DNA from 2 places in the Devosia sp. XGJD_8 genome. Region 1 is predicted to be linked to the other one. Evidence: predicted binding sites of a transcription regulator. Region 1 holds the regulator's gene; the other holds the start of a gene.
The links. Region 1 encodes PhoB, which activates phosphate uptake and scavenging genes when phosphate is short. Its sites were predicted from a motif close to TGTCATNNANCTGTCAT; they were not measured.

Region 1 (15,386 bases):
AGCAGTTCCTGCAGATCCTGCACCTCACCGGGGGCAGCGCGCGGCTGACGGTGGACGGCGCGGCGTTTGCGCTGCGGCCATCGAGCGTGGTGGTGGTGCCGGCGCTGACGGTGCATGGCTATGAGTTCAGCCAGGATGTCGAGGGGATCGTGGTCACGCTGATGGAGCGGGACGTGCGCGATGCGGGGCTGGGCGACCTGGGTGCGGTGGTGCTGCGCGAGACTGCCGCGCTGAGCGGGGCGCTGGACCGGCTGATCGCGGAGGCGGACCGGCCGGGGCCGGGACATGGCGTGGCGATGCGGGCGCTGATCGCGCTGCTGGTGGTGGCCATTCAGCGCGCCGGGCTGGATGGGGCGCAGGCGGGGGCGGGGAGCAGCGAGCGCAGCGTGGTGCATGCGCAGTCGTTTCGCTGGCTGGTGGACAGCCGGTTCCGGCAGACGCGGCGGATTGCCGATTATGCGGCCGAGATCGGCATCAGCCCGACCCATCTCAACCGGGTGAGCCGGGAGGTGCTGGGCGCCTCGGCGCTGGCGGTGATCGAGCGGCGGGTGGCGCTGGAGGCGCGCCGGATGCTGCTGTTTTCGACGCTGAGCATCAAGCAGATCGGGGCGGAGCTGGGCTATGAGGACCCGGCCTATTTTGCCCGGTTCATGAAGCGGGTGCTGGGGACAGCGCCGGGGGCGTATCGGAAGCGGGTGCTGGGGTAGCTCTGGGGACGTCTCCGAGTCCGAGCGTAGCCCGGCAGGTGAGCGTTGCGGGCGCGGTGCGTCCATCCCCTCCTAACCTCCCCTTGCAGAAGGGGAGGAATCTCATCGCGTCGGCGGCGCCAACTTTCCCGCCCACACCAAAGGCTGCATTGCCAAACCACGTGTGGCGGACCTAGACAGGTCAGGACTGAAAAGGAAGCATGATGTCTGATCGACCGCCCATGCTGGCGCCATTCCGGCATGAGACTTTCCGGCTGCTGTGGCTGGCGACGCTGGTGTCCAATCTGGGTGGGTTGGTGCAGTCGGTTGGCGCCGGCTGGATGATGACCACGCTGACCGACTCGCACAACATGATCGCGCTGGTTCAGGCCTCGACCACGCTGCCGATCATGGTCTTCTCGATCGCGGCCGGAGCGCTGGCCGACAATTTCGACCGGCGCGTCGTCATGCTGATCGCGCAGGGCGGCATGATGGTGGTGTCGCTGATGCTGGCGGCGCTGGCCTTCATGGGCCTGCTCAATCCCTGGCTGCTGCTGAGCTTTACCTTCCTGATCGGCTGCGGCACGGCGCTGTTCAATCCGTCGTGGCAGGCCTCGATGGGCGATATCGTGCCGCGCGCCGACCTGCCCGGGGCGGTGACGCTCAATGCGATGGGCTACAATATGATGCGCAGCGTCGGCCCGGCGGTGGGCGGGCTGATCGTGGCGCTGGCCGGTGCGGCGGCGGCCTTTGCGGTCAATGCCTTTTCCTATGTGCCGCTGCTCTATGCGCTGCTGCGCTGGAAGCCGGAGCGGCCGGCCAGCAAGCTGCCGCGCGAGAATTTCGGCAGCGCCATGTGGGCGGGCATCCGCTATGTGTCGCTGTCGCCGAACCTCACCACAGTATTGTTCCGCGGCTTTCTGTTCGGCTTTGCGGCGGTGGCCATCCTGGCGCTGCTGCCATCGGTGACCAGCGACTATGTCGGCGGCGGCGCCATGGTCTATGGCACGCTGCTGGGCTGTTTCGGGCTGGGGGCGATCGGCGGCGCCTTCCTCAATGGCCGCGTGCGCGAGCGCTACAGCAACGAGACCATCGTGCGGGTGGCCTGCGTCGCCTTTGCCCTGAGCAGCGCGGCGCTGGGCTATAGCCGCGACCCGCTGCTGAGCCATCTGGCGCTGCTGCCGGCGGGCGCCTGCTGGGTGCTGTCGCTGTCGCTGTTCAATGTCTCGATCCAGCTATCATCGCCGCGCTGGGTGGTGGGACGGGCGCTGTCGCTCTACCAGACGGCGACCTTTGGCGGGATGGCCGCGGGCAGCTGGGTCTGGGGAATGAGCGCCGATGCGCTGGGGCCGGATTCGGCGCTGGCGCTGGCCGGCGTGGTGATGCTGGTCTGCGCACTGGTGGGCTTCCGGCTGCCGCTGCCGCAATTCAATGCGCGCGATCTCAACCCGCTCAATACGTTCAACGAGCCGGTGCTGAAACTGGACCTGCGGCCGCGCAGCGGGCCGATCATGGTGATGGTCGACTATCGCATCGACCAGGGGGACATTACGCGCTTCCTGGCGCTGATGGCCGACCGGCGCCGCATCCGCATCCGCGACGGGGCGCGGCAATGGTCGCTGCTGCGCGACCTGGAGCATCCCGAGGTGTGGACCGAGGCCTATCACGTGCCGACCTGGATCGACTACCTGCGGCACAATCTGCGCCGCACCAAGGCGGATGCCGAGAATATCGACCAGATCCGGGCGCTGCATCGCGGGGGCGAGCCGCCGGTGGTGCGAAGAATGATCGAGCGGCAGACCGTGCCGCTGCGGGATGATACCCCGATCCGGGATACGCCTGAGGTTTGAGACCCGCCTCCTAACCGCCGGGTGAGGGGGACTTTTGGGTGGTGCGTAGGGAAGGCCCCTCACCCGGCGCTGCGCGCCGACCTCTCCCCCGGAGGGAGAGGTGAAGGTCCGGGATAAGCCGGGTCCAAGGGGCTTAGCCGTTCAGGGCAGGCCGTCGGGGTGATGGTGATTGGTAATGTTGACCAGTGTCCAGGCGAGACAGGCTTGTGCCCATTCGGCTCCGGCCACAAGCCCGCGCTGTTTCGCCCAATGCGCCCGCCCAGCCTGACGCCCGGGAAGACACGCGGCCACCAGATCCGGCGTGCATGAGGGATGGTCATAGGCCGCGACGAACAGATCAAGGCGGCGCAGTTGATCCTGCGGGCTCCAGCGGTCCTCGCCGAGGCCGAGCCAAGTCCAGACACTGTAGGTGAGGTCCCACAGGCGGGTGCCGGGCATGATGGTATCGAAATCGATCATGCCGGCTGGTCTGTCGTCGACAAGGACAGTGTTGGCCGGTGTCCAGTCGTTGTGACACATGACCTCGGCTCCGGCGGCAGGGACCGGGGGGAAGTCGGTCGTGCAGTCGTGGAAGCGTCGCAGGAGATCGGCCGCGTCGGTCAGCTGGGCGTCGCTGAAATCGTCCTTGTCGAACAGGACTTCGCCAGGCAGGTAGGTGAGGATTTCGCGGCCCTGATCGTCATGGCCGAGGAAGCGTGGGGCGTGGCCGAAGCCCTTGCGTTCCAGGTGGGCCAGCAGGGCCTGCTGCATGCGCGTATCGTGCCGGGTGGCGCGGCGGATGGTGTCTCCGACACGCACAACGCCGTTGACCTGCCCGCCGGCGAGGGGAATTTCCTGTTCTGACAAGCGCGCCTCCACGTGGGGGCACAATAATGCGGCACGGGGCGGGAGCAAGAGCGGCGCTGCGGGATGATCTCTCCTTCGAAGGGAGAGAGGGGCGGGATGGGCGTGGGCTCGAATATTGGGGCTCCCAACACCCCCTCCCATCCTCCCCCATCAAGGGGGAGGTGCTGTCCGGTGGATGGGCGAGACCGCGCCACAATCCACGTACTCACAAGGGGCCGTACCCCCACCTAACCTCCCCCTGGCAGGGGGAGGGACTGATGCAGTTTGTGGGTCGCGATGTGGCCAAGGTCGCCGTGCGGCTCCTCCCCCTGTCAGGGGGAGGGTGGGAGGGGGCGCCTTACGCGACCTGGGCGAACCTTTCGTCGAAGGCGTAGCCGGCGCCGCGGACGGTGCGGATGGGGTCGGTTTCGCGGCCGCGGTTGATGGCGCGGCGGAGGCGGCCGATATGGACGTCGACGGTGCGCTCGTCGACATAGACGTCATTGCCCCAGACACCGTCGAGGAGCTGCTCGCGTGAGTACACTCGACCAGGATGGCGCATCAGGTATTCGAGCAGGCGATATTCGGTGGGGCCGAGATGGACGTCGCGATTGGCGCGGCGGACGCGGTGGGTGGTGCGGTCGAGCTCGAGATCGCCGACCTTGAGGGCGGCGGTGACGAGATTGGGATTGGCGCGGCGCAGCAGGGCGTGGATGCGGGCGATCAGCTCGGGCACCGAGAAGGGCTTGACCACATAGTCATCGGCCCCGGTGGCCAGGCCCCGGACGCGCTCTTCTTCCTCGCCGCGGGCGGTGAGCATGATGATCGGGATGCGGGCGGTTTCCTCGCGGGCGCGCAGGCGCCGGCAGAGTTCGATGCCGGAAATCTCGGGCAGCATCCAATCGAGCAGGATGAGATCGGGCAGCTTTTCCTGAATGGCGCTCTGGGCCTCGTCGCCGGTTTCCGCGGTGACGACGCGGAAGCCCTCGGCTTCGAGATTGTAGCGCAGCAGGATGGCGATATCGCCTTCGTCTTCGACAACGAGGATCGTGGCGGGCATGAGATGTGCTCCCGTCGGTTGCGGCACCATGGCCGGTGCTTGTGGCTCCACCCCTCCGAGCCTCCCCCATCAAGGGGGAGGTACGGGCCGGTGGTTGGGAGGCGTCAGCGCTTGTGCGGCTACGCCTTGATCTGGGTGCGGTGCAGTTCCTGGACGTCGTTGGTCAGGGGCTTGCCGGTCTGCAGGTAATAGGCGCGCTCGGCGATGTTGGTGGCGTGATCGCCAATGCGTTCCAGGCTCTTGGCGCAGAACAGCAGGTGGGTGCAGGTGGTGATGTTGCGCGGATCTTCCATCATGTAGGTCAGCAGCTCGCGGAACAGGGAGGTATGCATGGCATCGACCTCGTCATCGCGGTTGCAGACCTCGATGGCGGCGGCGGCATCGCGGCTGGAATAGGCGTCCAGCGCTTCCTTGATCTGGCGCAGCACCAGGGCCGTCATGTTCTTGACGCCGTTGTAGAAAGTGGGCTGCAGGCTCATGCCTTCGAGCTTGAGCGAGCGGCGGGCCAGCTGCTTGGCCATGTCGCCGACGCGCTCCAGATCGGAGGCGACGTGGATGGCGGTGACAATGGCGCGCAGGTCGGAGGCCATGGGCTGGCGACGGGCGATCATGGAGACGGCCATTTCGTCGATCTTGCGCTGCATGTCGTCGATGCGCTGGTCGGCGATGATGGTCAGGTCGGCCAGTTCGCGGTCGAGCTTGAGCAGGGCCTTGGTTCCATTCTCGATGGCCACTTCGACCTGGCCGCCCATTTCGGCGATGGTCTGGGCGAGCGCGACCAGTTCGTCATTGTAGGACGAAACGATGTGTTCGGAGCCGGTATTGGGCATAGCGTAATCCTTGTTGTCCGAGCCCGGATCAGCCGATGCGGCCCATGATGTAGTCCTGGGTCTGCTTGTTGACCGGGTTGGTGAAGATGTCTTCGGTGACGCCTTCCTCGATCAGCTTGCCCAGGTGGAAGAAGGCGGTCTTCTGGCTGACGCGGGCCGCCTGCTGCATGGAGTGGGTGACGATGACGATGGTGAAGTTCTCGCGCAGCTCGTCGATCAGCTCTTCGATGATGGCGGTGGCGATGGGGTCCAGCGCCGAGCAGGGCTCGTCCATCAGGAGGACTTCCGGCTTGGTGGCGATGGCGCGGGCAATGCAGAGGCGCTGCTGCTGGCCACCGGACAGGCCGGTGCCGGGCTCGTTGAGGCGATCTTTGACCTCTTCGAAGAGGCCGGCCTTGCGCAGCGAGGAGACGACGATTTCCTCGGTCTCGGCCTTGGTCGAGACCATGCCGTGGATCTTGGGGCCGTAGGCGACGTTTTCGAAGATCGACTTGGGGAAGGGATTGGGCTTCTGGAACACCATGCCGACGCGGGCGCGCAGTTCCACAACGTCGAGGTTCTTGTCGTAGATGTCCTCGCCATCAAGCGTGATCCTGCCGGTGACGCGGCAGATGTCGATGGTGTCATTCATGCGGTTGAGCGAGCGCAGGAAGGTGGACTTGCCGCAGCCAGAGGGGCCGATCAGCGAGGTGACGCGGTTGCGCTCGATCTCGAGGTTAACCCCGAACAGGGCCTGCTTGGCGCCGTAGAAAACGCTGACATCCTCGCCCTTCATGGCCACTGTGGGAGGAATTACCACCTGGTCGGGCTTTGCCACGAGCGTCGAACCCTTGTTTTCGGTCATCGCGTTCATCTCTCAGAATTCCGTCTTCTGGCGCGAGGCGCCGGTTGCATCTTGTCAGTGTTACCAGCGCCGTTCCAGCCGCTGCCGCAGGAAGATGGCGACCGCGTTCATGAGCAGCAGGAAGCCCATCAGAACCAGGATGCCGGCCGAAGTGCGCGAGACAAAGCCGCGCTCGGGGCTGTCGGCCCAGATGTAGATCTGGGTGGGCAGCGCGGTGGAGGCTTCCAGCACGCCACCGGGCGGGCTGGTGATGAAGGCATTCATGCCGATCAGCAGCAGCGGGGCGGTTTCACCCAGTGCCTGGGCGAGACCAATGATCGTGCCGGTGAGAATGCCGGGCAGGGAGAGCGGCAGCACGTGGTGGAGGATGACCTGCTGGGGTGAGGCGCCCATGCCATAGGCGGCCTCGCGGATGGAGGGCGGGACGGCCTTGAGGGCGTTGCGGGTGACGATGATGATGGTGGGCAGGGTCATCAGCGCCAGCACCAGGCCACCAACCAGCGGCGCCGAGCGGGGCAGGCCGAAGATCTGCAGGAAGACGGCCAGGCCGAGCAGGCCGAAGACGATGGAGGGCACGGCCGCGAGGTTGTTGATGTTGACCTCGATCAGGTCGGTCCAGCGGTTCTTGGGGGCGAATTCCTCAAGATAGGTGGCCGCGGCGATGCCGACGGGGAAGCTGATGAGGAAGCAGACCAGCAGGGCATAGAAGGAGCCGGTGATGGCGCCGGAGAGGCCGGCCAGTTCGGGGAAGCGGCTATCGGCATTGAAGAACAGGCCCCAGTTGAAGGGGGTGGAGACACGGCCCTGCTCCTGCAGGCTGTCGAACCACTCGATCTGCTGATCGGTGACGCGCCGGTTTGCCTCGGGCGTATTGCGGTCGATATTGCCCTTGTTGAGCTGGTCGAAGATGTCGGCGGCCGGAATATCGAGCGTCAGCGTGCCGCCGATCACCGATGGATCGGCCACCACGGCGTTGCGCACGAAGAACTGGGTATTGTTGGTCAGGATCTGCGCGATCTGCCGGGCCTGGGCGGGGCTGTCGGACGGCAGCAGGGCGCCAACACCATCGCTGACCACGGCGCGCCAGTTGCCTTCGGCGGGATCGGCCGGATCGACATATTCGGCGCTGATCGGGAAATCGACGCGGATATGGGTCTGCACGAAGGCCGAGTAGCCGCCCAGCACGAGGGTGAAGAGCAGGATGCCGAGCAGGCCCACGGCAATGGAGATGGCCGTGATGCCATAGGCGCGCAGGCGGAAGTCGGCGGCGTTGCGCTTATTGCGCAGGCGGGCGCGATTGATCGCGGCAGTCTGGACCTGGGTCGGCAGGGTTGCGTCGGTCATGATGGCCTCAGTCGTACTGTTCGCGATATTTGCGCACGATGGTCAGCGCAACGACGTTGAGCCCCAGCGTCACCAGGAAGAGCACGAGGCCCAGGGCGAAGGCGGCAAGCGTCTTGGGGTTGTCGAAGGAGGTGTCGCCGATCAGCAGGGTGACGATCTGCACGGTGACGGTGGTGACCGAGTCGAGCGGATTGATGTTGAGCGTGGCGATGAGGCCGGCGGCCATGACCACGATCATGGTTTCGCCAATGGCGCGGCTGAGGGCGAGCAGGATGCCGCCCATAATGCCCGGCAGGGCGGCGGGCAGCAGCACCTTGGTCATGGTTTCGGCGCGGGTGGCGCCCATGGCCAGCGAGCCGTCGCGCATGGAGCGCGGCACGGCGCGGATGGCGTCATCGGCGAGCGAGGAAATGAACGGGATGATCATGATGCCCATGACGCCGCCAGCCGCGATGGCGCTGTTGGGCGAGGTGGCCAGGCCCATGAGATTGCCGGCGCCGCGAATGGCGGGCGCCACGGTGAGCACGGCGAAGAAGCCGTAGACCACGGTGGGGACGCCAGCCAGGATTTCCATGATCGGCTTGATGATGTTGCGGACACGGTCGCTGGCATATTCGGTGAGGTAGATGGCGGTGAAGATGCCGATCGGGGTGGCGACGAGCATCGCGATGGTGGCGATGACGATGGTGCCGACAAAGACCGGGACCGCACCGAAGGCGCCATTGCCGGCGACCTGATCGGCGCGAATGGCGATCTGGGGTTCCCAGCGCAGGCCGAAGAGGAATTCGTGCACCGGCACGAGCTTGAAGAACTCGATGGATTCGTAAATCAGCGAGGCGATGATGCCGATCGTGGTCAGGATCGCCGCGATGGAGCAGGCAATCATGATGCCCGAGGTGAAGGCTTCAACGCCGTTGCGGGCGCGGAAGCGCGGCGCCAGACGCGAATATGCGAAGAACATGGCCAGCAGCATGGCCGCAACCACGACGACCACCATCAGCCAGGAGGCGATCTGCTGCCAGCGCAGCAGGGTCTCGGCGGCGGCGGTGATCTCGGGGGTCGGCTCGGCGAAGATGCGGCCGGCGGCGACATTCTTGATTTCGGAAAGCAGCAGGTTCTTGTCGGCGGCAGAGGCCGCTTCGGTCAAAGTCGCGGGCAAGGTGGACAACAGCATGTTGTCGATCACCGAGCCCTGCGCCATCAGCCAGAGCAAAAGCAGGACCAGGGCGGGGACGCCGACCCAGACGGCGACGAAGGCGCCGTGATAGCCGGGCAGGGAATGGGTGGAGACGCCATTGGTCGCCACGAAGCGATTACCGGCGGAGCGCCCGACGAAGAAGGCGGCGATCGAAAAGACAAGGATTGTCAGGAAGAGATAGCCGACCACGACGCGAGCCCCCAGGGACGAGACGAAACAAGAAGGGAAGCCGGGGTGAACCCCGGCTTCCCAGTCGTATTAGTTGCCTGCAGTCATTGCCGTCGATTCGGCAACGGCGGTGCGGGTGGCGTCACGCTCTTCGGTGCTCAGCGGGATCAGGCCGCGCTCGGAGAGGTAGCCACCTTCGCCGAAGGATTCCTCGGAGACGTATTCGGTGACGAATTCCTCGAGGCCGGGGATCACGCCCTTATGGGCGTTCTTGACGTAGATATAGAGCGGGCGCGACACGGCATAGGACGCGTCGGCAATGGTCTCGGTGGTGGGCAGGACGCCATCGACGGCCACAGCCTTGAGGGTGTCGCTGTTCTCGTAGAGGAACGAGTAGCCGAAGATGCCCAAGGCATTGGAGTCGGCGTTCAGGCGCTGCACGATCAGGTTGTCGTTTTCACCGGCTTCGATGAAGGGACCATCCTGGCGCATGCGCGAGCAGGTCTCTTCCATGGCGTCTTCATCGAGAGCCGCGATGGCTTCGAAGCCTTCGCAGCCTTCGAGCATGACCAGCTCGACGAAAGCGTCACGGGTGCCGGAGGTCGGAGGGGGGCCGAACACGGTGATCGGGGTGTTGGGGAGCGAGGCGTCGATGTCGGACCAGTTCTTGTACGGGTTGTCGACGATGGCGCCGTCAACTTCAACCTGGGCAGCCAGGGCCTGGAAGATCTGGGCCTTGGTGAGGTCCAGGTCCGGACCCTGCTGGGAATGGGCGATCGACAGGCCGTCGTAGCCGATCAGAACTTCGGTGACCGAGTCGACGCCGTTGGTCTGGCACAGCTCGAATTCGGACTGCTTCATGGCGCGCGAGGCACCAGTGATATCGGGATGATCCGGGCCAACGCCGCCGCAGAAGATCTGCATGCCGCCGCCGGTGCCGGTCGATTCAACGACAGGCGCCGTGCCGCCGGTCATGGCAGCGAACTGCTCGGAGACTGCCTGGGTGTAGGGGAACACGGTGGACGAGCCAACGATGCGGATCTGGTCGCGCGACTGGGCGAAGGCGGCGGTGGTGCCGAACGCGGCAAGCGCGATCACGGCAGCACTGGCGTAGAGTGCGGTCTTCATGGGATTTCCCTTTCGGAATTCGTTTTCGAACATGGCCGACCTTCCGGAACATCCCCCGGGCCGCCCTGTGACGCGGCAGACCATAGGGTGGCTAGGCGACAGTTTTATTGCTGTTGCGTGACGCGTTTGTGACAGGTTAATGCGTTGATTTTGCAGTGAAACGTCCGGAAGAACGCGATTCCGGCGTGGCTCTGTGACATTCGAATGTGACAGAGCGGCGTGAGTCCGCGCAGCGAGACCAGCGGCAGTCTAGCCGGGCTTTGTGACAGTGATGCCATGGCTGCGGGTGGTTCGCTCGGGAGGGTATTCGGCCCGTGGCGAGGTCTGTCGCCGCGTGTCCGGGGCTCGGCGCACCCACCCCCTCCTACCTCCCCCATCAAGGGGAGGTTTCTCTCCACTCTTAGGGCGCAATCGTGCCACGCCCACTAGCGCAGCAGGGGGCGGACTTCGGCCTGGATCTTGCGCATCAGGGGCAGGAAATTGGCGATCATGTGCGAGGTGGAGGCGCGGGCGGAATGGGCGCCGACATTGAGCGCGGCCACGGTCTGGCCCTGCGCATTGAAGAGCGGCACGGCGATGGAGCAGAGACCCAGCTCGAGTTCCTCATCGATCACGGCAAAGCCCTGGGCGGCGACGACGGCCAGCTCGGTGGTGAGCGAGGGCAGGTCGGCCTTGGTCTTGGCCGTATAGGCAACCAGCTCGGAGCGGTTGAGGATGTCGCGCGCCGCATTGGGGGGAATGGCGGCGAGCAGGATGCGGCCCATCGAGGTGCAATAGGCCGGCAGGCGCGCACCGGCGCCCAGATTGATCGACATGACCCGGCGGTAGGAGGCGCGGGCGATATAGAGAATCTCGGTATTGTCGAGTATGGCGGCAGAGGAGCTCTCGTTGATCTGGGCCGAGAGGTCTTCGAGGAAAGGCTGGATCAGCCGGGGCAGCGGCGTGGCCGCCAGATAGGAATGGCCCAGATTGAGCACGCGCGGGGTGAGGCGGAAGAACTTGCCATCATAGGAGGCGTAGCCGAGATGGGTGAGGGTGAGCAGGCAGCGGCGGGCCGTTGCGCGCTCAAGGCCGGTGCGATTGGCCACATCGGTGATGGACTGGCTGGCATGTTCCTCATCGAAACACTCGATGACCGACAGGCCCTTGACCAGTCCATTGATGATGTCGCCTTCGCGCATGACCCGCTCCGCTTCAAGCGGCCGGGGGGCCGCAGGGCATAATGCCTCGTCACAGGCATGCTATATAGCGGAGTGGGCGATACTCGAACAAAAATCGCTGAGCGCACGAGGTCAGGCGGGGAAGGGTGAGCCCTTGGTTGCGGCATCGTCGTTGTGCTGGGGCGCAGCGCGGTTCCGGGCCCGTTTGGCGGCGACACTGGAAATGCCGAAGAAGGCCAGGATAGCGAGGGCATTGTTGGCGATAAGCAGGGCGCAGAACATGGCCCAGAGCTGGTCGGCAGGCAGGCTGTTGTTGAACTGGGGGATGGCACCCAGGGCAACCGGCACATACCAGCTGGTGACCGACGTGGTGCCGCCGACGACCATCAGAATGCGCTGATAGGCGCTGAGACCGCCAAACAGGGTGCGGGACACCTGCTGCTCGACAACGGGCAGGACCACCTTGTGCAGGAAGACGGCGTTGACCGTCAGCACGCCGACTACGCTGACCTTGGCCCAGATCTTGGGATTGGCGAGCTTTTCGGGGTCGAAGGCCCAGTAATAGGCCAGGAAGGCCAGGCCGCTGATCCAGAGCATGACGAGGCCCGCCGTCACCACCTTGGTGCCGAATTCGAAGGCTTCGGCGTGGGACCGGCGGATTTTGGCCAGCACCATGAAGCGAAGCATCATGAGATCGAGAAAGGTTGCGGTGCCCAGGCCCAGGGCCAGGCCGATGAAGTGTACAATCCGAATGCCACCCTTGAGGAAGGTGGGTTCGGCAAGAAGAGATGTCAGGGTCATCTGTGTTTCCATGCGTGCAGGTGCGACGCGACCAAACAAATGGCAGCGGACTGTGAACATTGGTGGTTGATAACGCAAATATACAAACACCGGGCCCAAGAGATGACGAGGTGTTCTTCGTCACCAATGCGCAGCCTGGCGAGCCGTGATTATGTCTCACGGTGGAATGTTCAGATAATCGGGGAAACGCGGCCAATTTGTGAGGCGTGTGCGAGCTTGTGGATTTTGTCCGGCCTAGCGCAATCCGGCGCGGGCTAAGCTGTTCACTTTCCCGCGAGATTCGGCGCGGCCCAAGTGGGATAAAAATGAGCAAGCAGGGCCATGAGCGGGCATAATAGCGGTGCAATAGGTCCAATCGTGGCAGAATGTGGCGTGATTCGATCCCAATGGCCGGCCGCGGGCGGACTGGCGGGGGGGGGCGCGGGCCTCCCATTGCGCGGTAGGCGCGCCGACATGCATGGCGTGGCCGGGACGAGGGGAAGCCACTTCTCTCTTGCCAGCCTGCGCTACCCTCCCTATGAGGCAGATGGGGGCCTATAGCTCAATGGTTAGAGCCGACCGCTCATAACGGTCTGGTTCCAGGTTCGAGTCCTGGTGGGCCCACCAAAGAATCTGGCGGTTTCCGAGTGATCGGGAGGCCCTGTTGTGTTTGCGTCCCTCACGCAATCCAGGCCCGATTGGTGGCTCGTGCGACCGGCACTCCTGAATTTTCTGCTCTCCGCTCCGGTCGTACTTACTGGGCTAAAGTCCAGTATCGACACGTCCTAACGTCCGGAAATACCGGAGACCTTGATGCCCTTAGTTCGTCGGACCTTGTGACCTGACGCCCGATGCATCCATTGGGCACTATTCCTCCACGCTGACGGTCATGGTGCGCCCTGTCCGTTGCACCGATACCAGCCCGACACAGTCGGTCGGGTCGTCATGCAGTGTCGCTGAGGGGCGACGGAGGGAGTTATCATGGTAACCTATATCAAGAGCGACCTGGAGTTCATTCTCAAGCAGATCCAGATTTCGGAGGCCCATGCGGCGGGAACGCCGCTTTATGGTCCCGGTGGGCTAATCCCGGCCTACAATATCGCCTGGGGCCTGCGCACGGTTGACGGTTCCTACAACCACCTGCTGCCCGGCCAGGAATATTGGGGCGCGGCGGACCAGCCATTCCCCGAGCTGCTCGAACCCGACTTCCGCACCATCATGGTCGATCCCGATGGTCTCGGGCCATCGCCTGCCATCCCGATCACCTATACGCCGGGAGCCGATGCCGACGGTCCGGGAACCTTCGCGGACCCGGGTGACGTCATCGACCCGGAAGTGCGCACGATCAGCAATCTGATCGTCGACCAGACCCTGGGCAATCCGGCAGCCATCCTGACCGCCCTGCAGCGGGCCGGCGTCGACCCCGCCCTGCAGCTGGGGATCACGGCAACCATCAGCGCTGCCTATGCACCGGTCGAACCGCTGTTCCAGGCCGTTGCCGTTGCGGAGCGCGATGACGCTGCTGCGTCGGCCGCTGCTGCTGCGAGCCCCGGAAACGTCCTGCTACAGGCGGCCGCCGATGCTGCGGCCGCCGCCCTTGCGACAGCCCGCGCCAATCTCGATGCTGCGGACGACGACCTGATGGCGTTGCTCGATGCCAATGGCATAACGCTGGACGGCGCCAATGTGCATCTGCCCAATATTGCCCCCGACGAGGGATTGTCGGCCCCGTTCAACTCGTGGTTCACCCTGTTCGGCCAGTTCTTCGACCATGGTCTCGACCTGGTCAACAAGGGTGGCAGCGGCACGGTGATGATCCCGCTGCAGCCGGACGATCCGCTCTATGTCCCCGGCAGCACGACCAATTTCATGGTGCTGACCCGTGCGACTGTCGGACCGGGTGCTGACGGCATCATGCTCGACGATCCCAATACGGCGGTTGATGAAAGCGCCGACAATACGCGGCCGGTCAATACCACTACGGCATATGTCGACCAGAACCAGACCTATACGTCGCACTCCTCTCACCAGGTGTTTCTGCGCCAGTATGAGCTCAATGCCGATGGCGATCCTGTCGCCACGGGCAAGCTCATCGAGGGTGCCAATGGCGGCATGGCGACCTGGGGTGAACTGAAGGCCCAAGCCCGCGACCTGCTGGGTATCCTGTTGACCGACGACGACGTGGGCAACGTGCCCCTGCTGCGGACGGACCAGTATGGCAATTTCATCCCGGCGGCCAATGGCATGCCGCAGATCATCACCGGCATCGGTGGTGACGGCATTCCCAACACGGCCGACGACATCGTGGTGGTCGGCAATATCGCCGCCCCGGTCAATCCGACCACTGTGCTGGCCCTGCGGACTGGCCATGCCTTCCTGGCCGATATCGCCCACAATGCGGTGCCGACCGGCCTGGCGGATGGCGACATCACCATCGGCCTGGGCAATCCGGATAACGGTCCTGCCGAAGACGGCTCCTATGACAACGAACTGCTCGATGCGCACTTCATCGCCGGCGACGGTCGCGTCAACGAGAATATCGGCCTGACCGCCGTGCACCATGTCTTCCATGCCGAGCATAACCGACTGGTCGAGCACACTAAGGAAACCGTGCTGGCCGATGCCATCGCCCTGCGCGATGCAGGTGCCTCCGACGCTCAGTCCGTGGCCTTCCTCAATGAATGGCTGGCCGTGGACGTCGCGACGATCCCGGCCAATGTCAATTCGTTGGTCTGGGATGGCGAACGTCTGTTCCAGGCGGCCAAGTTCGGTACGGAAATGCAGTACCAGCACCTGGTCTTCGAGGAATTTGCCCGCAAGATCCAGCCCAACATCAACGTGTTCCTCGTGCCAGACGGCTTCGACACGACCCTGGACCCGTCCATCGTCGCCGAATTCGCCCATGTGGTTTACCGCTTCGGCCACTCGATGCTGACCGAAGGAATCGACCGCTTTGATCCCAACTTCCTCGAGAGCGATATCGGCCTGATCGAGGGCTTCCTCAATCCTACCGCATTCAACGGGGTGGGCGGCTCCATCGCCGATGAGGTCGCGGCTGGCGCCATCATCCGGGGCATGACCCGGCAGGCCGGCAACGAGATCGACGAGTTCGTGACCAGCGCCCTGCGCAACAACCTGCTGGGCCTGCCGCTCGACCTCGCCACTATCAACCTGGCCCGTGGCCGCGATACCGGCGTACCCTCGCTGCAGGCGGCGCGCCGTGACTTCTACGAAGCCAGCAACCAGAATGTGCTGCTCAAGCCCTATGTGAGCTGGGTCGACTTCGCCAGCCACCTCAAGCATGAAGCCTCGATCATCAACTTCATCGCGGCCTATGGCACGCATTCGCTGATCACCGGTGCCACTACGCTCGAGCAAAAGCGCGATGTCGCTTTGAGCATCATCACCGGCGTTTCGGTGAACGGCGTGGTCATTCCTGACGATGCCCAGGACTTCCTCAACGGCACCGGCGCCTATGCCAATGACCTGGGCGGCTTGGAAAATGTCGACCTC
Region 2 (15,386 bases), 1.3 Mb from region 1:
GGTAGCGCGGCTGGGCTTCCCAGCTGATCCAATCGGCCATGTAGACGCTGGCGCGCTCCCACTTGCCCTCGGCCAGCTTGGGGCCGACCTCGAAGAAGCTCCAGCAATAGACCAGGTAGGCCAGCGCGCCGGCCAGCAGCATCAACCCGCCCCAGCGCTTGAAGAGGCCGGGGGCGAACAGATCGGGATGCATCTTGCGCAGGCGGGTACGGTCGGCGGCGGTCAGGGCGATGGCGGACATGACGAGCTCCTAGGCGCCGAACTGGAAGGCGGCGTTGCCGACGAGGCGCCGGCGCAGCCAGCCGGACAGCTGGTCGATAGCGACAATGGTCAGGAACAGCAGGATGACGATGGCGTAGGTCTTGGCCGCGTGGTCGCGGCCGATGGACTGGCGGAACACTTCGCCAATGCCGCCGCCACCGACGGCGCCGATAATGGTGGAGGCGCGCACATTGATCTCGGTGCGCAGCAGGAAATAGGAGACGAAGTTGGGCATGACCTGGGGCACGATGGCGAAGCGTACGCGCTCGAACCAGTTGGCGCCCACGGCGCGCAACCCGTCATCGGGCTTCATGTCGGCGTTTTCGACCACTTCGAAAAACATCTTGCCCAGCGCGCCAACGGTATGGACCGAGACGGCGAAGATGGCAGCGATCGGGCCGAGCGAGAGCACGGCGGCCAGCATGCCGGCCAGGACGATTTCGGGGAAGGCACGCATCAGCTCGAGCAGGCGGCGCATGATCCAGCGCAGCGGTGCGGCGACGCCGAGATTGGAGGCGGCGACAAAGCAGAAGAGGAAGGCGAACAGCCCGCCGATCAGCGTCGAGGCGAAGGCGATGTTCAGCGTCACCAGCATTTCGTAGAAATATTCGGGGATGTAGAAGCCCGTGCCGAACAGATAGTGGCGGCCCACTTCATAGTCGTATTTGAACGAGCCATCAGCATAGGGCGAGGGCAAGTCGAACATGGCGCGGACGATCTCGAACGGATCGTCGGGCACGAAATTCTTGATGAAATCAAAGAGATAGGGCAGCCGGTCGAGGAACTTGCCCGAGCTGGCATTGTTGGCGAAGAGCAGCGCGAAGACCAGCACCACAGCGAGGCCGGCCACGGCCAGCAGCGAGTAGAGCCGCCGCGTCATCAGCAATTGGCGATAGTGCCGGTGGATGGTCCCGGTCGCGGCGCTGAGGCCCGACCCGCCGCTCGTCATGTCCGCCATGCTAGTCTCCCGATAAAGCATCGGCCGGACCCCGAATGGAGTCCGGCCGACAGATTGGCTTAGCCGCCGATGGTCGCTTTGCGGGCGTCGATCACGGGCTGGTAGAAGGTCGGGTCGACCTCGACATAGCCGTTGTAATCACCGGCCTGGGCGGCGCGGAAGCAGTCGTAATTGGTTTCCGGCAGGGCCTTGAGGAAGGCTTCGATCTTGTCCTTGGTGGCCTGATCGAGGCTTGAGCGCAGGACGATGGGGCCGTTGGGGATCAGCGGGGACTTCCACACTTCCACCACGTCTTCCATGTCGAGCATGCCCTTGTCGACCATCGAGCGGATATTGCCCGAGGTGTAGCCTTCCATGAAGTCGCCGACGCCCGAGCCCCAAGTCACGCCGGCGTCGAACTGGCCATCCAGCACGGCGAGAACGTTGTTCTCATGGCCGCCGCCGAAGCCGGTTTCGGAGAAGTATTCCTCGACCGGCATGCCGATATCGTTGGGCAGCGCGACGACGGGGATGAGGTAGCCCGAGGTGGAGTCCGGATCGGCAAAACCGAGCGACTTGCCCTTCATGTCCTCGAGGCTGGTGATGCCGCTGTCCTTGCGGGCCAGCATGATCGAATAGTAGCCGGTGGCACCATCGGTCTGCTCGGTGGTGAGGATGGGCTCGACCGCATCGGGGTCCTGCAGGTAGATGGCGGCATAGGCCGAGGCGCCGAGTTCGGCATAGTCGAGCGTGCCGCCCAGCAGGCCCTGGATCACGCCATTATAGTCGGCGGCGGGGAAGAGCTGGACATCGGAGAAGCCGAGTTCGGACTTCATCAGATCGACCAGGCACTGGTTGTCGCGCAGGCGGTCAGCCTCGTTCTCGCCGCCGAGCAGGCCGATGCGCAGGACGTTGTCCTGGGCGAAGACGCCGGTGGTGAGGGCAGCAGCGGCAATGCCGGCAAGCAGGATGGTACGGATCGCAGTCATGGAAATCTCCTTTGGTGACGCGAGGATGTCGGCAGACTGGCGCCGCCTTGGCGGTCAGGCAGTTGCGGAACGCTGGAAACTCAGTGGGCGCGGGCCGTGACGACCGGCGGAGTGATGGGCGCGATCGCCGTCGAGGTCATGGCCTCCGAGAAGGCCTCCTTGAGGCCGTCGGCGCCATAAAGCGTGCGGGCAACGTCGGTGGTCAGCTCATCGGGCGTGCCATCGAACACGACCCGGCCAGCCGCCATGCCGATGATGCGTTCGCAATAGGCGCGGGCGGTATCGAGCGTGTGCAGATTGGTGATGACGGTGATGCCGTCGGCATTGATGTCGCGCAGGCTGTCCATGACGATCTGGGCATTGCGCGGATCGAGGCTGGCGATGGGCTCGTCGGCCAGGATCATCCTGGGGTTCTGCATCAGGGCGCGGGCGATGGCGACGCGCTGCTGCTGGCCGCCCGACAGGGTCTGGGCCCATTGCATGGCGGTGGCCGCGATATCGAGCCGCTCCAGCGCCTTGAGCGCCAGCATCTGCTCGTCGACCGAGAACAGCTGCAGCAGGTTGAGCACCGGATTGCGGCCGTTGAGGCCGCCCAGCATGACATTGGTGATGACATCGAGGCGCGGCACGAGGTTGAACTGCTGGAAGATCATGGCGCAGTCGCGCTGCCAGTTGCGCAGTTCCTGGCCACGCAGCTCGCTGGTCTTGACGCCGTTGTATTCGATGTAGCCGGAGGAGACATCGGCCAGGCGGTTGATCATGCGCAGCAGGGTCGACTTGCCGGCGCCGGAGCGGCCGATAATGCCGACCATCTGGCCCTGGGGGATTTCGAGGCTCACGCCATCGACGGCCAGCTTGTCACCGAAGCGTCGCGAAACGTTGGAAATCTTCAGCATCAGACGTGCCCCGCCGTTGAACTGCGGCAGACCTAGGGCGGGGAGGTAACGTCATCATGTAGGTTCGGTGACGGTTGCGTGACTGTGCACAGTGGCGTCGTGGCGGCCTCTATTCATACTTCTTCAGAAAGGCCTCGATCCCCAGCTTGCGGAAATCGGGGAGTGCCTGATGCAGCTTGTCGTGGCTCCAGTCCCACCAGGCCATGGCATCGAGCCGGCCGGCGATGTCGTCGCTGAAGCGCTGGCGGATAGTGCGGGCGGGAACGCCGACGGCGATGGCGAAATCGGCGACATCCTTGGTTACCACGGCATTGGAGCCGATGATGGCGCCATTGCCGATGGTGACGCCGGGCATGATGACGGCGCCGTGGCCGATCCAGGTATCGTGGCCGATGCTGATGGGCGTGCTTTCGCGCCAGTCGAAGAAGGACTGGTCGTCTTCCTCGCCCTCGAAATATTGCGCCGAGCGATAGGTGAAGTGGTGCAGCGAGGCGCGTTCCATGGGGTGCATGGAGGCGTAGATGCGGACATGGGCGGCGATGTTGGAGAATTTGCCGATGGTCGAATAGGCGATCTGGGTGCCACCGACGCAGTAGGAGTAATCGCCCATGCTGGAATGGGAGATCGAGCAGCCGGCGCCGACCTCGGTATAGCGGCCGAGCACGGAGTCGTGCACCTTGGCGGTCGGGTGGATAAAGGGTTCCAGGCCAAGCTTTTTCATGCGGCGATCCTCGGGGCAAAGGCGGTGACGTCGACGATGCGGTCCGCCACCTGGGCGCGGACTTCCTCGTCATGGAAAATGCCCAGCAGGGCGACGCCTGCGGCCTTTTTCTCGGCGATCATGGCGACGACCACGGCGCGGTTGGTGGCGTCGAGCGAGGCGGTTGGTTCGTCGAGCAGGAGCACCGGATGATCGGTGATGAAGCCGCGGGCGATGTTGACGCGCTGCTGTTCACCGCCCGAGAAGGTGGCCGGTGGCAGGCTCCACAGCCGCTCGGGCAGGTTCAGGCGTGCCAGCAAGTTTCTTGCAGCCTGCTGGCTGTCTGCTCGCTCCTTGCCGCGGATGACCAGCGGCTCGGCCACGACATCGAGCGCCGAGACGCGCGGCACGGTGCGCAGGAACTGGCTGACATAGCCGATGGAGTCGCGGCGCAGGGTAAGCACGGTGCGCGGATCGGCGGTGGCGAGATCGACCGCTTCGCCGTGATGGCGGAGGGTGATGGCGCCGGCATCGACGCCATAATTGCCATAGACCATCTTGAGGATGGAGGACTTGCCGGCGCCGGAGGGGCCGCCGAGCACGACGCATTCGCCGGCATGGACGTCGAAATTGACGTTGGCGACGACGGGGAGGATGAGGCCGTCACGCAGGTGCATGGTGAAGGTTTTTGAGAGGTTCTGGACGGATAGGGCGGTCATTCTCACACCTGCAAAATCGAGCTGACGAGCAACTGCGTATAGGGCTCGCGGGGGTCGTCGAGGACTCGGTCGGTGAGGCCGGATTCGATGACATGGCCGTCCTTCATCACCATCATGCGGTGGCTGAGCAGACGGGCCACGGCGAGGTCGTGGGTGACGACGATGGCGGCGAGGCCGAGTTCGCCGACGAGGCCGCGCAGCAGGTCGAGGAGACGGGCCTGCACCGAAACGTCGAGGCCGCCGGTGGGTTCGTCCATGAAGACCAGGCGCGGGCCGGTGACGAGGTTGCGGGCGATCTGCAGGCGCTGGCGCATGCCGCCGGAAAAGCTGCGCGGCTGGTCGTCGATGCGGTCGGCGGCGATTTCCACCCGGCCGAGCCAGTCCAGCGCGGTTTCCCTGATGTGCCCATAGTGCCGGTCGCCCACCGCCATCAGGCGCTCCCCGACATTGGCGCCGGCCGAGACGGTCATGCGCAGGCCATCGGCCGGGTTCTGATGCACGAAGCCCCAATCGGTGCGGATGAGGAAGCGGCGTTCGGCCTCGGAGAGGTCGTAGATATTGCGCCACTCGCCGTCGCGCATGCGGTAGAGAGTCCGGCCCGAGCTGGGTTCCAGCGTGGCTGACAGGGAGTTCAGCAACGTGGTCTTGCCCGAGCCGGATTCCCCCACAATGGCCAGGACTTCGCCCGGCCAGAGCTCGAAACTCACATCGGCGCAGCCGAGGCGGCTGCCGTAATACTTGGTCAGGCTGTCGACGCGGAGAAGGGGTTCAGTGGTCATTGGAGGTCTCGCTTTCTTCACCTCTCCCTCTGGGGGAGAGGTCGACCCTCTTGGGTCGGGTGAGGGGGCCTTTTCCACGCACCGCACCAATCAAAGGCCCCCTCACCCGGCCTGCGGCCGACCTCTCCCCCGAAGGGAGAGGTGAAGAGGTGCCCAACCCGATATTTCCTGCAGCGCCGATCATTCCGCCGCCTCCACGCCCAGCGCGCCTACATGTCCCGCCGTGCGGCGCTCCTCGCAATGGTCGGTGTCGGAGCAGACATACATATGCCCGCCGCGGTCATCGAGAATGACCTCGTCGAAATAGACCTGTTCGGCGCCGCAGAGGGCGCAGGGCTGCTCGAAATGCTGGATGGTGAAGGGGTGGTCCTCGAAATCGAGGCTCACCACTTCGGTATGGGGTGGGACGGCGTAGATGCGGTGCTCGCGCCCTGCCCCGAACAGCTGCAGCGCTTCGCTCATGTGCATCTTTGGGTTGTCGAATTTGGGCGTCGGCGAGGGGTCCATGACGTAGCGGCCCTCGACCTTGACCGGATAGGCATAGGTAGTGGCGATGCGGCCGTGGCGGGCAATGTCCTCGTAGAGCTTGACATGCATGAGGCCATATTCTTCCAGCGCATGCATCTTGCGCGTCTCGGTTTCGCGCGGTTCGAGGAAGCGCAGAGGCTCGGGGATCGGCACCTGATAGACCAGGATCTGTCCCTGCCCCAGCGCCCTTTCGGGAATGCGATGGCGGGTCTGGATGATGGTGGCATCGGCAGTGTGGGTGGTGGTTTGCACCTGCGCGACCTTGGCAAAGAAGGCACGGATCGAGACGGCATTGGTGGTGTCGTCGGCGCCCTGGTCGATGACCTTGAGCACGTCATCCGGGCCGATGATCGAGGCCGTCACCTGCACGCCGCCGGTGCCCCAGCCATAGGGCATGGGCATTTCGCGGGAGGAGAACGGCACCTGATAGCCCGGAATGGCGATGGCCTTGAGAATGGCCCGGCGGATCATCCGCTTGGTCTGCTCATCGAGATAGGCGAAGTTGTATTGGGCGATGGCGGTCATGCTGAAGCTCCCATGATCGATGCTTGGAGGACCCCCCACCCAACCTCCCCCTGGAAGGGGGAGGAGCCGCGCCGCGACTGGGGCAAAATCGAGCCAAACACACCAGCCAGTCCCTCCCCCTTCCAGGGGAAGGTTAGGTGGGGGTACGTCCGCATACGCGGCATTCTGGAAACCAGCCGCGTCACTCTGCTGCCTCCTGCATCTCTGCGGCTTCATGCTCGGCGCGCATGCGGCGGATCAGATCGAGTTCGGCCTGGAAATCGACGTAGTGGGGGAGCTTGAGGTGTTCCACGAAGCCGGTGGCCTGGACGTTGTCGGAGTGGGAAATGACGAATTCCTCGTCTTGCGCGGGAGCCACGATGTCTTCGCCGAACTCGCGGGCCCGCAGGGCACGGTCGACGAGGGACATGGCCATGGCCTTGCGCTCGGCCTGGCCGAAGACCAGGCCATAGCCGCGGGTGAATTGCGGGGGCACTTTCGCGCTGCCCTTGAACTGGTTGACCATCTGGCATTCGGTGACGCGGATGCGGCCGAGATTGACGGCGAAGCCGAGCTCGGGAACGTCGAATTCGACATCGACTTCGCCGATGCGGATTTCGCCGACAAAGGGATGGCTGCGGCCATAGCCGCGCTGGGTGGAATAGCCGAGCGCGAGGAGGAAACCCTCGTCGCCGCGGGCCAGGGCCTGGAGGCGCAGGTCGCGGTCGAGCGGGAAATCCAGCGGTTCGCGGGTCAGGTCACCCACTTCGCGGTCGGGATCGGTCTCGCCATCGGGTTCCATCAGGCCCTGGCGGCCGAGCATGTCGGTCACCCGCGGCGCCTGTTCGGCATCTGCCTCGCGGGTGGCGGGCTGAGGCACCTCGCCGGTAGCGATGGCGGGATCGAGCAGGCGGTGGGTATAGTCGAAAGTCGGCCCGAGCATCTGGCCGCCGGGCAGGTCCTTGAAGGTGGCCGAGATGCGGCGCTCGATCAGCATGGTGCCGGTATCGACAGGGTTGGAATAGCCGAAGCGGGGCAGCGTGGTGCGATAGGCACGGACGAGGAAGATGGCCTCGATCAGGTCGCCGCGCGCCTGCAGCAGCGCCAAAGCGGCCAGTTCCCTGTCATAGAGCGAGCCTTCGCCCATGGCGCGGTCGACGGCGAGGCCGAGCTGCTCGACGATCTGGTCGAGGCGCAGGGCCGGCACCGAGCGGTCGCCGCGGCGGCGATCGGCCAGGAGGGCATGGGCATTGGCAATGGCGGCTTCCCCGCCTTTGACGGCAACATACATGTCAGTGTCCTTCCTCGAGGCGGGTGCTGCGCGGCAGGCCCATGACCTCGCCATCGGCCACCAGCAGCAGGTCTATGCCGCGCGGGAACAGGTCGCGATTGGCGGACCATTGCGCGACGAAATCCAGGGGCAATCCGAGGGGGCTGATATGACCGTGGCCCTTGATGCCAGGACCGCGCGTGATGAGCATCTCACCACCGGTCAGCGCGGGTACGGCCAGGACGATGGTGGTGGAGCGATCGGGATATTCCTGGGTGCCGAGATTGAACTGGTCGAGGCGCGGCAGGTGGGCGGGACCGGTGGCAAAGGCGAAGACCGCCCTGCCCGGCTCTGGCACCACGCCGGCACCGGTGTGGAAATTGACGAAGTCGAGGACGCCCGCATCGGCACGCAAAGTGTCATCCAGCCAGAGGCCGGTATCATGATCGGCCAGGGTCAGCAGGATGCTGGCCAGTCCGGGGGGCAGGCTGCTGTGGAGCGAGGGCGGCGTGACGAGCCGGCGGGGCGTGCCGGGATTGGCCAGCGCGTCCATGATGGCGCGGAAACTGCCCTGTGCCTGCAGCACCGGATCGGCAAAGCCGCCGTCGAGACCGATATCCATCAGTTATCCCCCCGCACCATGGTGAAGAAATCGACGCGCGTCGCGGCGGTCTCGTCGCGGCGCTGCTGGTCGGCGTCTGCCGCAAGCGTCTGCAGCGGCGCGATGATTTCGGCCTGGACGCGTGCCGGTTCGCGCTGCCACAGGGCGTCGATCACGGCAATGACCTCGGCCTTGGCCATGTCGCGGCCAAGGCAATAGCCGTGTCCCACTTCGCCACTGGCAATACGCACGCTGGCGCGGCTCACTGTCGCTTCGCCAAGGTTGAACGGCGCGCCGCCGCCACCGGCCCGGCCGCGCACCATGACGAGGCCGATCTCGGGCCCGCGTACCTTGGCGTGAGCGGGTTTGTCGGCCCAGCGGTCCCACAGCGCGGCCAGGGACCGGGTCGGAGCGCTGGCCAGTACGTCCAGCACCGCCTTGCGCGCGTCACTGCCGGTTGAAGATCGGGTCTGCATGCTTGCCTCTATTTGTCTAATGAAATAGACAACTATTGTCCTCAATCCGGTCCTACGCTTCTCGTGTGAAAATGCAATGACAGTTGCGAAAGACATTTCTGGCGGGGTCGCCCTGTGGCGGCGCATCGCCGATGCCATCCGGCTCGATATCGTGGGCGGCAAGCTGGCGAGCGGTGACCGGCTGCCGACCGAGGCTGTTCTGGCGGAGCGGTTTTCCGCCAATCGCCACACGGTGCGCCGGGCGCTGGCCGTGCTGGCCGATGAGGGCGTCGTGGGAGCCGAACAGGGGCGCGGCACCTTCGTGCGCTGCGCAAGGCGGCTGAGCTATCCCATCGGCAAGCGGACACGGTTTTCGGAAGGGCTGGCCGGCCAGGCCAGGATCACCAGCGGGCAATTGCTGTCGAGCCGCATCGAGAATGCCAGCGCCGCGGCCGCCACGGCGCTGGGTATCAAGGCCGGGGCCAAGGTGGTGCGCATGGAGACGCTGTCGCTGGCCGACGGGCGACCGCTATCGCGTGCCACGGCCTGGCTGGACTATCGGAGCTTCGCCGACTTTGCGGGGCGCTACACGGCGCTCGGCTCGTTCACGGCGGTGTTTGCCAGCTATGGCGTTGCCGACTATTCACGCGCCTCGACGCGCATTTCGGCGCGCCATGCCGACGTGGAGGAGACCAAGCTGCTGGGCCTTACGCCCGGCGCCATCCTGCTGGTTTCGGAGGCGGTGGATGTCGATGCGGCGGGCAATCCAATATCCTACGCGCTCAGCCGGTTTCCGGCGGAGCGGATGGAGCTGGTGGTTTAGGGTTTCGGGGGATAACCCCCACCTCGCCTCCCCCCGGAAGGGGGAAGAATCCGGATGGTGCTGGTCGCAGATGGTGCCCTTGAGGTGAATCGGTCAGGGGGCCTTCCCCGCGCACCGTATCAAGAAGAGGCCCCCTCACCCGGCCTGCGGCCGACCTCTCCCCCAGAGGGAGAGGTGATCCGGTGCATGGCCTGCAGGTTGGGGAGTGTGGACTAGGCGCGTTCCACCAGCTTGGCGGCGTCTTCGAGGAGGCGCACGAACTGGTCGCCCGCGGTCTCCAGCTCTCCGGAATTGTCGATGCGGATGGTGCTGGCCGGAAGGCGGCTGTCGACGCTGCGGTCGAGGCGGCGCTGGATGGATTCGGCGGTTTCGCGGCCGCGATTGGCGAGGCGCTGGGCGATGACGTCGCGGTCGGCGGTGACCGAGACGACCAGGGCCTCGGGATAGCGGGCGACCAGCGCCGGGATCACGCCGCGGGAGAGGTTGGCGACCACGACCTTGCCGGCGGCCAGATCGCGCTCGAGGGCGATGGGCAGGCCATAGCGCAGGCCATGCGCATCCCAGCTGAGGGCGAAGGCGCCATCGCGCTCGGCCAGTGCGAAGGCTTCGGCATCCATGCTGTCGTGATCTTCGCTGCCGCCATCGGCCTGGCGCGTCACGACGCGGCGCACGAAGACGACGCGGCCGGTTGCCGCCAGGCGTTCGCGGGCAAAGCCGATCAGGCTGTCCTTGCCGACACCGCTCGGGCCGACGACGGCGACGAAGGTTCCGGTCATATCACCCGCCTGCCCTGCCGCCAGACGGTGCGCACGATGGGAATGCCATCTTCGACGCGCACCTGCACGAAATCGGCGCGCTTGCCGATGGCGACTTCGCCGCGATCGTGGAAGCCCGCGGCCTCGGCCGGGCGCTTGGTGACCATCTGGATGGCCCGGGCGAGGTTGATCGCCTGGACATTGTCGGCGAGGGAGAAGGCCGATTGCAGCATGGAAAAGGGGATGTAGTCGGAGGAGAGGATATCGAGCAGATCGGCCTCGGCCAGGGCGCGGGCCGAGACATTGCCGGAATGGGAGCCACCGCGGACGACGTTGGGGCCACCCATCAGGATGGCCATGCCGGCCTGGCGCGAGGCCCTGGCCGCTTCGAGCGTGGTGGGGAATTCGGCGACTTCGGTGCCCAGGGTAACGGCTTCCTCGACATGGTCGCGAGTGGCGTCGTCGTGGCTGGCGATGACGATGCCCTTGTCGCGGCAGATTTCGGCAATGGCGCGGCGATGCGGCCCGGCATGGGCAATGGACTCGGCGTTGCGGCGCTGGATGAAGTCGTCGAGGGCCGCGTCGCTCATCTTGAGCTTGCCCTGGTAATAGACCCGGTAGGCATCGGCGCTGGCGAACTGGCGCTGGCCGGGCGCATGGTCCATCAGCGAGGCCATGCGCACCTGCGGATCGTCCTGGAGCACGGCGAAGCTTTCGAGGCAATCGGGGGCCGAGACTTCGCAGCGCAGGTGGATGTGATGCTCGGCGCGCAGGCGGCCGGCGGCATTGCCGGCGCTGATGGCGTCGGCCAGGGTCTTCATCTCGGTGGCGCCGAGGTCGGCATGCTCATCCATGCCGACGCGCAGGGCGTCGAGCACGGTGGTGATGCCGGAGGCGGCGATCTGGGCGTCATGGGCCTGCACGGCGGCGACCGGGTTCCAGCGCACCTTGGGGCGCGGGGCAAAGTGGGTCTCAAGATGGTCGGTATGCAGTTCGACGAGGCCCGGGATAAGGTAGTCGCCATCGAGGTCGTGACCGGTGCGCGAGGATGGGCCGATATCGGTGATGATGCCGCCATCGACCCGGACCGAACCATCCAGCACGGTGTCGGCCAGGACGATCCGGGCATTGGTCAGGACGAGTTCCCCAAGGGCGACGGTGTTCATGGTGCGGACGATTCTGCGGTTCGTGAAAGCGGTTATTGCGCCCTGCGGTAGCCCAGTTTGATGACAGTTTGGCGACTTTGCGGTGCAGCCTATCGGGCAGCCCTGAAGGAACCGTAGCCAGTCGTCGCGCGTGGGCGGCCGAAAAGCAAGGGGCCGGATCCGCGGATCCGACCCCTGTTTGTTTGGATGCGGAACGGCTAGAGCGCGCCGATGGACCAGAAGAAGGTCTCGCCCGAGCTGTCGTCCACGCCGTCATTGTCGGTGATGACGTAACCGGTGCCGGTGGAGTCGATGGCCAGGCTCTCGACCTTGTCGACGACGTAGCCGTTGAAGGCCATGAGGTCGGGCACGAGGTCACGCACCAGTTCCTTGCTCACGACGGGCAGTTCGCCATCGAGCGGGGCCGAGACCAGTTCGCTGACCGGCACGCGATAGATGGCCTTGAGCTGGGCATTGGCGGCGATCTGGTTATCGCGCTCGACGATATAGGCGAAATCGCCATGCACGGTGATTTCCGACAGGCCGACCCAGGCACCCTCAGCAGGGGCCTCGAGCGGATAGCGGACGGCGCCCCATTCCTCGCTGGCCGGGTTGTAGGAGACGAGCTTGACGAAGCCCTTTTCGTCATTCTTCCACTCGCGCTGGATGGCGATCCACAGGGTCATGTCGTCGCCCTCGCCGATGGCGGCAATGCCTTCCGAACCCGAGCGGATTTCATGGGCCAGCAGAGCGGCCGGGAAAGCGATCTCGTCTTCGATCTCGCCATCGGCATTGACGTGGAACAGGGCATGCGGGGTCAGATCGCCGGTATCGCCTTCGGAGGCGAGCCAGAAGCCGCCTTCGCCGTCCAGCGTGATGCCTTCGAGGTCGAGCTTCTGGGCCGGCGCACCGTTGCGGGTGATGACGGTTTTCTTGACGATGCGGGCCGGCTTGGCAGTGGCGTCGATCTCGTAGATGGCGGCTTCGGCGAAGACGCTGTCGCTGACGGCATAGAGAATGCCGGGCTTTTCGGCATCGCCAACGGCGCCGGACAGGGCAGCCCAGCCGATCGGCTTAGCGTCGGCATCGAGATCGGACATGATGGTCGGATAGGCCGGCTCGCCTTCGGCAAGCTCATAGATCATGACATGGGCCGGCGCGGCGCCATCGGGCGACAGGTCGGTCTCGTTGGCGGTGACGTAGAGATTGCGCGAGGGGATGGCCAGGGCGCCTTCCGGGCCGACGCCGGAGGGCAGCGACTGCCAGTATTCCGGCACATCGCCGGTGTCCTTGTAGACAGCGACCAGCGAGGAGCGTTCCTGGTTGACGAAGATGAAGCGGGTGTCGCCGAAGGTGCCGACTTCCATGCCTTCGGGCTCGACGCCCTTGGCATCGGACCGGCCTTCCGGATAGTGGCCCAGCTGGGCGGCGATATATTCCATCGAGACGCCGCTCTCGTAGAGCTCGGTGCCGTCCTTGTGGAAGATGGTGAAGCCGCGCGAGCCGCCTTCGTAGTCGCCTTCATTGGCCGTGATGATGCGGTTTTCATCGAGCCACTGCACGGCATCGGGCTCGCGCTTGCGACCGGGCTGGCTCTCGGTGAAGCTCAGCTTGCCGTCTTCGGTGGCGTCAATGCCGTCCAGATCGACAGTGCCAGCGCTGAAGTCGTTGATGATTTCGCCGGTCTTGCCGTTCAGAACCACGATGTGGTTGTTTTCCTGCAGGGTGACGACCAGTTCGTCGAGGCTGTTGAAATCGGTATATTCCGGCTCGGCATCCTCGCCGGCGAAGTCGGCGACGCCGGCCAGTTCGGTGACGCGCATGGTGGCGCAATCGACGGAGCCTTCGGCGACGTCGAAGAAGGTGATGTTGCCACTGGGCAGCTGCGGAAGGGCACCGTCGTTGAGGTCCTCGTCGCGCTGGTTTTCCATCGAGATGGCGATCAGCGAGCCATCCATGTTCTTGGCGATGGCGTCGGGCTGGCCACCCAGTTCGCAGGTGACTTCAACAGCCTTGCTCGCCTGGTCGATGACCGCGAGATAGCCCTTGGGCGCGGTGAAATCTTCAGTCGTGTCGACGGTGACGAGCACCTTGCCGCCGATGAAGGTGACCGAGGTCGGACCGCCTTCGAGCGTGACGAAACCGCCGGCCTTGGGCGCGGTCGGGTCGGTGATGTCGACAAAGCCGATGCCGCCCAGCAGCGCGTTGGAATAGACCAGGGTCATGCCATCTTCGCTGGCGTTGATAATCTCAGCCGAGTTCTCGACGCCCTCTTCGGCATCGGGATTGTTGAGAGCGACCGGGAAGCTGGCAATGCGGTTGAAGTATTCGGCGGAAGTGGCCGACGCCGTCGTGGCCAGCAGCGTCGCGGTCAGCGCGAGCAGGAATTTGGATGAAGACATGATGGAGCCCCTGTTGCAGTGGGCTCCGCATAGGGCGGCCATGCTACAGGCCGATGACGTGGATATGACGGCTGCATGACAGCCGGCTCAGGCGCCGGGCGCGCGCCCGACGGCGTCGTTCAGCAGGCGCGGCGCGGCCATGACCATGAGCACGGCGGCCAGCGGAATGGAGAAGACATAACCGAGGTGGCCGAAGCCAAGGGCGCCCACGACGCCGCCGAGGAAGAACATGCCGACGACGCGCAGCAAGATGCTCAGCTTCTTGCGGTCTGCCGTGACCCGGAGAGCCTCGGCCTTGGTCTTGTCCCTGTGCCAGTAGAGATATTTGCCCAGCTCGATGCCGATATCGGTGACCATGCCGGTGAGGTGGGTGGTGCGCATGCGGGCGCCGGAAATCTTGGTAATCGTGGCGTTCTGCAGGCCCATGATGAAGCAGAGCAGCGGCGCAGCGAGCGCCATGAACTGCGGCGCTTCCTGGCTGGCCGTGCCCAGCACGCCGAAGGCCAGCAGGAGCAGTGCCTCCAGGGCGATGGGATAGGCATATTGCCGGGTCCGGGCGTTGCGACGGCCCCAGTTGATGAGGACGGCGGAGCAGCCCGCGCCCGCAGTGAAGGCCACGAGGGCGACGATGCCGGCCCCGACAATGCCAAACAGGCCCAGAGCCAGGTTGTCGGCAATGGACGAGACAATGCCCGTCATGTGGGAGGTGTATTGGCCGATGGCGAGAAATCCGCCGGCATTGATGGCGCCCGCGACGAAGGCGAGAACCACGCCCAGAATCGTGTCGGTCACGCCCGATCGCCGATGGGCGACGGCGGTGCGCAGAAACTGCATGCGACTGCGGCGGCGGGGACGGTGTTCGATGGCAGTTCCGATCTGATGCCCTGAAACGGCGCGATCGGCCGAGCGGGTGCTCGGCATGGCGCGTCCAGTGCTGATGACGCTGGGGTGGTGCCGATGTTGGCACGCGCCCTGCCCGCGCTCAAGAGCACGCAACCTTGGAACAGGTGGCCCGGCGATGGCCTGCGTCAGCAACCATCGCCGGGACGACAGGATCAGGACTTGGCGAGTGCCTGCTCGATATCGGCGAGGATGTCATCGATATGCTCGATGCCCACCGAGATGCGCACCAGATCCTCGGAGACACCAGCGCGGGCCAGCTCTTCAGGATTGAGCTGGCGATGGGTGGTCGAGGCCGGGTGGCAGGCCAGCGACTTGGCGTCGCCGATATTGACCAGCCGCAGGATCATGTTGAGCGCGTCGATGAACTTGCCGCCGGCTTCCTGTCCACCCTTGATGCCGAAGCTGACAATGCCCGAGGCCTTGCCCTTGGTGATGCGCTTGGCGACCGCGTTGTACTTGTTGCCGGGCAGCGCGCCGTAATTGACCCAGCTCACCTTGGGGTGGCTCTCCAGGAACTCGGCCACTTTGAGCGCATTCTCGCAATGGCGGTCCATGCGCAGGCCTAGGGTCTCAAGACCCATCAGGAACAGGAATGCGCTGTGTGGCGACAGGGCGGCCCCGGTATTGCGGAGCGGCACCACGCGGCAGCGCCCGATATAGGCTGCAGGCCCCAGCGCCTCGGTATAGACCACGCCGTGATAGGAGGGATCGGGCTCATT

Region 2: ACLI1C_RS07585 (alpha-D-ribose 1-methylphosphonate 5-triphosphate diphosphatase) is a predicted target of PhoB. The motif match lies at 11,444-11,460, and genes of this name have one in related genera.

The regions. Positions count from the first base shown of each region.
Region 1 is NZ_JBKJHF010000001.1:2,898,222-2,913,607, reverse strand. Features, by position in the region: gene ACLI1C_RS13885 (helix-turn-helix domain-containing protein) at 1-707, shown strand, start outside; gene ACLI1C_RS13880 (MFS transporter) at 911-2,536, shown strand; gene ACLI1C_RS13875 (phosphotransferase) at 2,678-3,382, opposite strand; gene phoB (phosphate regulon transcriptional regulator PhoB) at 3,720-4,421, opposite strand; gene phoU (phosphate signaling complex protein PhoU) at 4,541-5,251, opposite strand; gene pstB (phosphate ABC transporter ATP-binding protein PstB) at 5,280-6,104, opposite strand; gene pstA (phosphate ABC transporter permease PstA) at 6,156-7,439, opposite strand; gene pstC (phosphate ABC transporter permease subunit PstC) at 7,447-8,826, opposite strand; gene ACLI1C_RS13845 (PstS family phosphate ABC transporter substrate-binding protein) at 8,896-9,933, opposite strand; gene ACLI1C_RS13840 (IclR family transcriptional regulator C-terminal domain-containing protein) at 10,359-11,114, opposite strand; gene ACLI1C_RS13835 (hypothetical protein) at 11,226-11,894, opposite strand; tRNA gene ACLI1C_RS13830 (tRNA-Ile) at 12,425-12,500, shown strand; gene ACLI1C_RS13825 (peroxidase family protein) at 12,855-15,386, shown strand, end outside.
Region 2 is NZ_JBKJHF010000001.1:1,620,084-1,635,469, reverse strand. Features, by position in the region: gene phnE (phosphonate ABC transporter, permease protein PhnE) at 1-241, opposite strand, end outside; gene phnE (phosphonate ABC transporter, permease protein PhnE) at 251-1,210, opposite strand; gene phnD (phosphonate ABC transporter substrate-binding protein) at 1,279-2,187, opposite strand; gene phnC (phosphonate ABC transporter ATP-binding protein) at 2,268-3,083, opposite strand; gene ACLI1C_RS07630 (DapH/DapD/GlmU-related protein) at 3,193-3,804, opposite strand; gene phnL (phosphonate C-P lyase system protein PhnL) at 3,801-4,502, opposite strand; gene phnK (phosphonate C-P lyase system protein PhnK) at 4,505-5,281, opposite strand; gene ACLI1C_RS07615 (alpha-D-ribose 1-methylphosphonate 5-phosphate C-P-lyase PhnJ) at 5,462-6,334, opposite strand; gene ACLI1C_RS07610 (carbon-phosphorus lyase complex subunit PhnI) at 6,516-7,604, opposite strand; gene phnH (phosphonate C-P lyase system protein PhnH) at 7,606-8,205, opposite strand; gene phnG (phosphonate C-P lyase system protein PhnG) at 8,205-8,660, opposite strand; gene phnF (phosphonate metabolism transcriptional regulator PhnF) at 8,737-9,462, shown strand; gene phnN (phosphonate metabolism protein/1,5-bisphosphokinase (PRPP-forming) PhnN) at 9,675-10,238, opposite strand; gene ACLI1C_RS07585 (alpha-D-ribose 1-methylphosphonate 5-triphosphate diphosphatase) at 10,235-11,383, opposite strand; gene ACLI1C_RS07580 (esterase-like activity of phytase family protein) at 11,581-13,764, opposite strand; gene ACLI1C_RS07575 (YoaK family protein) at 13,852-14,685, opposite strand; gene ACLI1C_RS07570 (O-acetylhomoserine aminocarboxypropyltransferase/cysteine synthase family protein) at 14,820-15,386, opposite strand, start outside.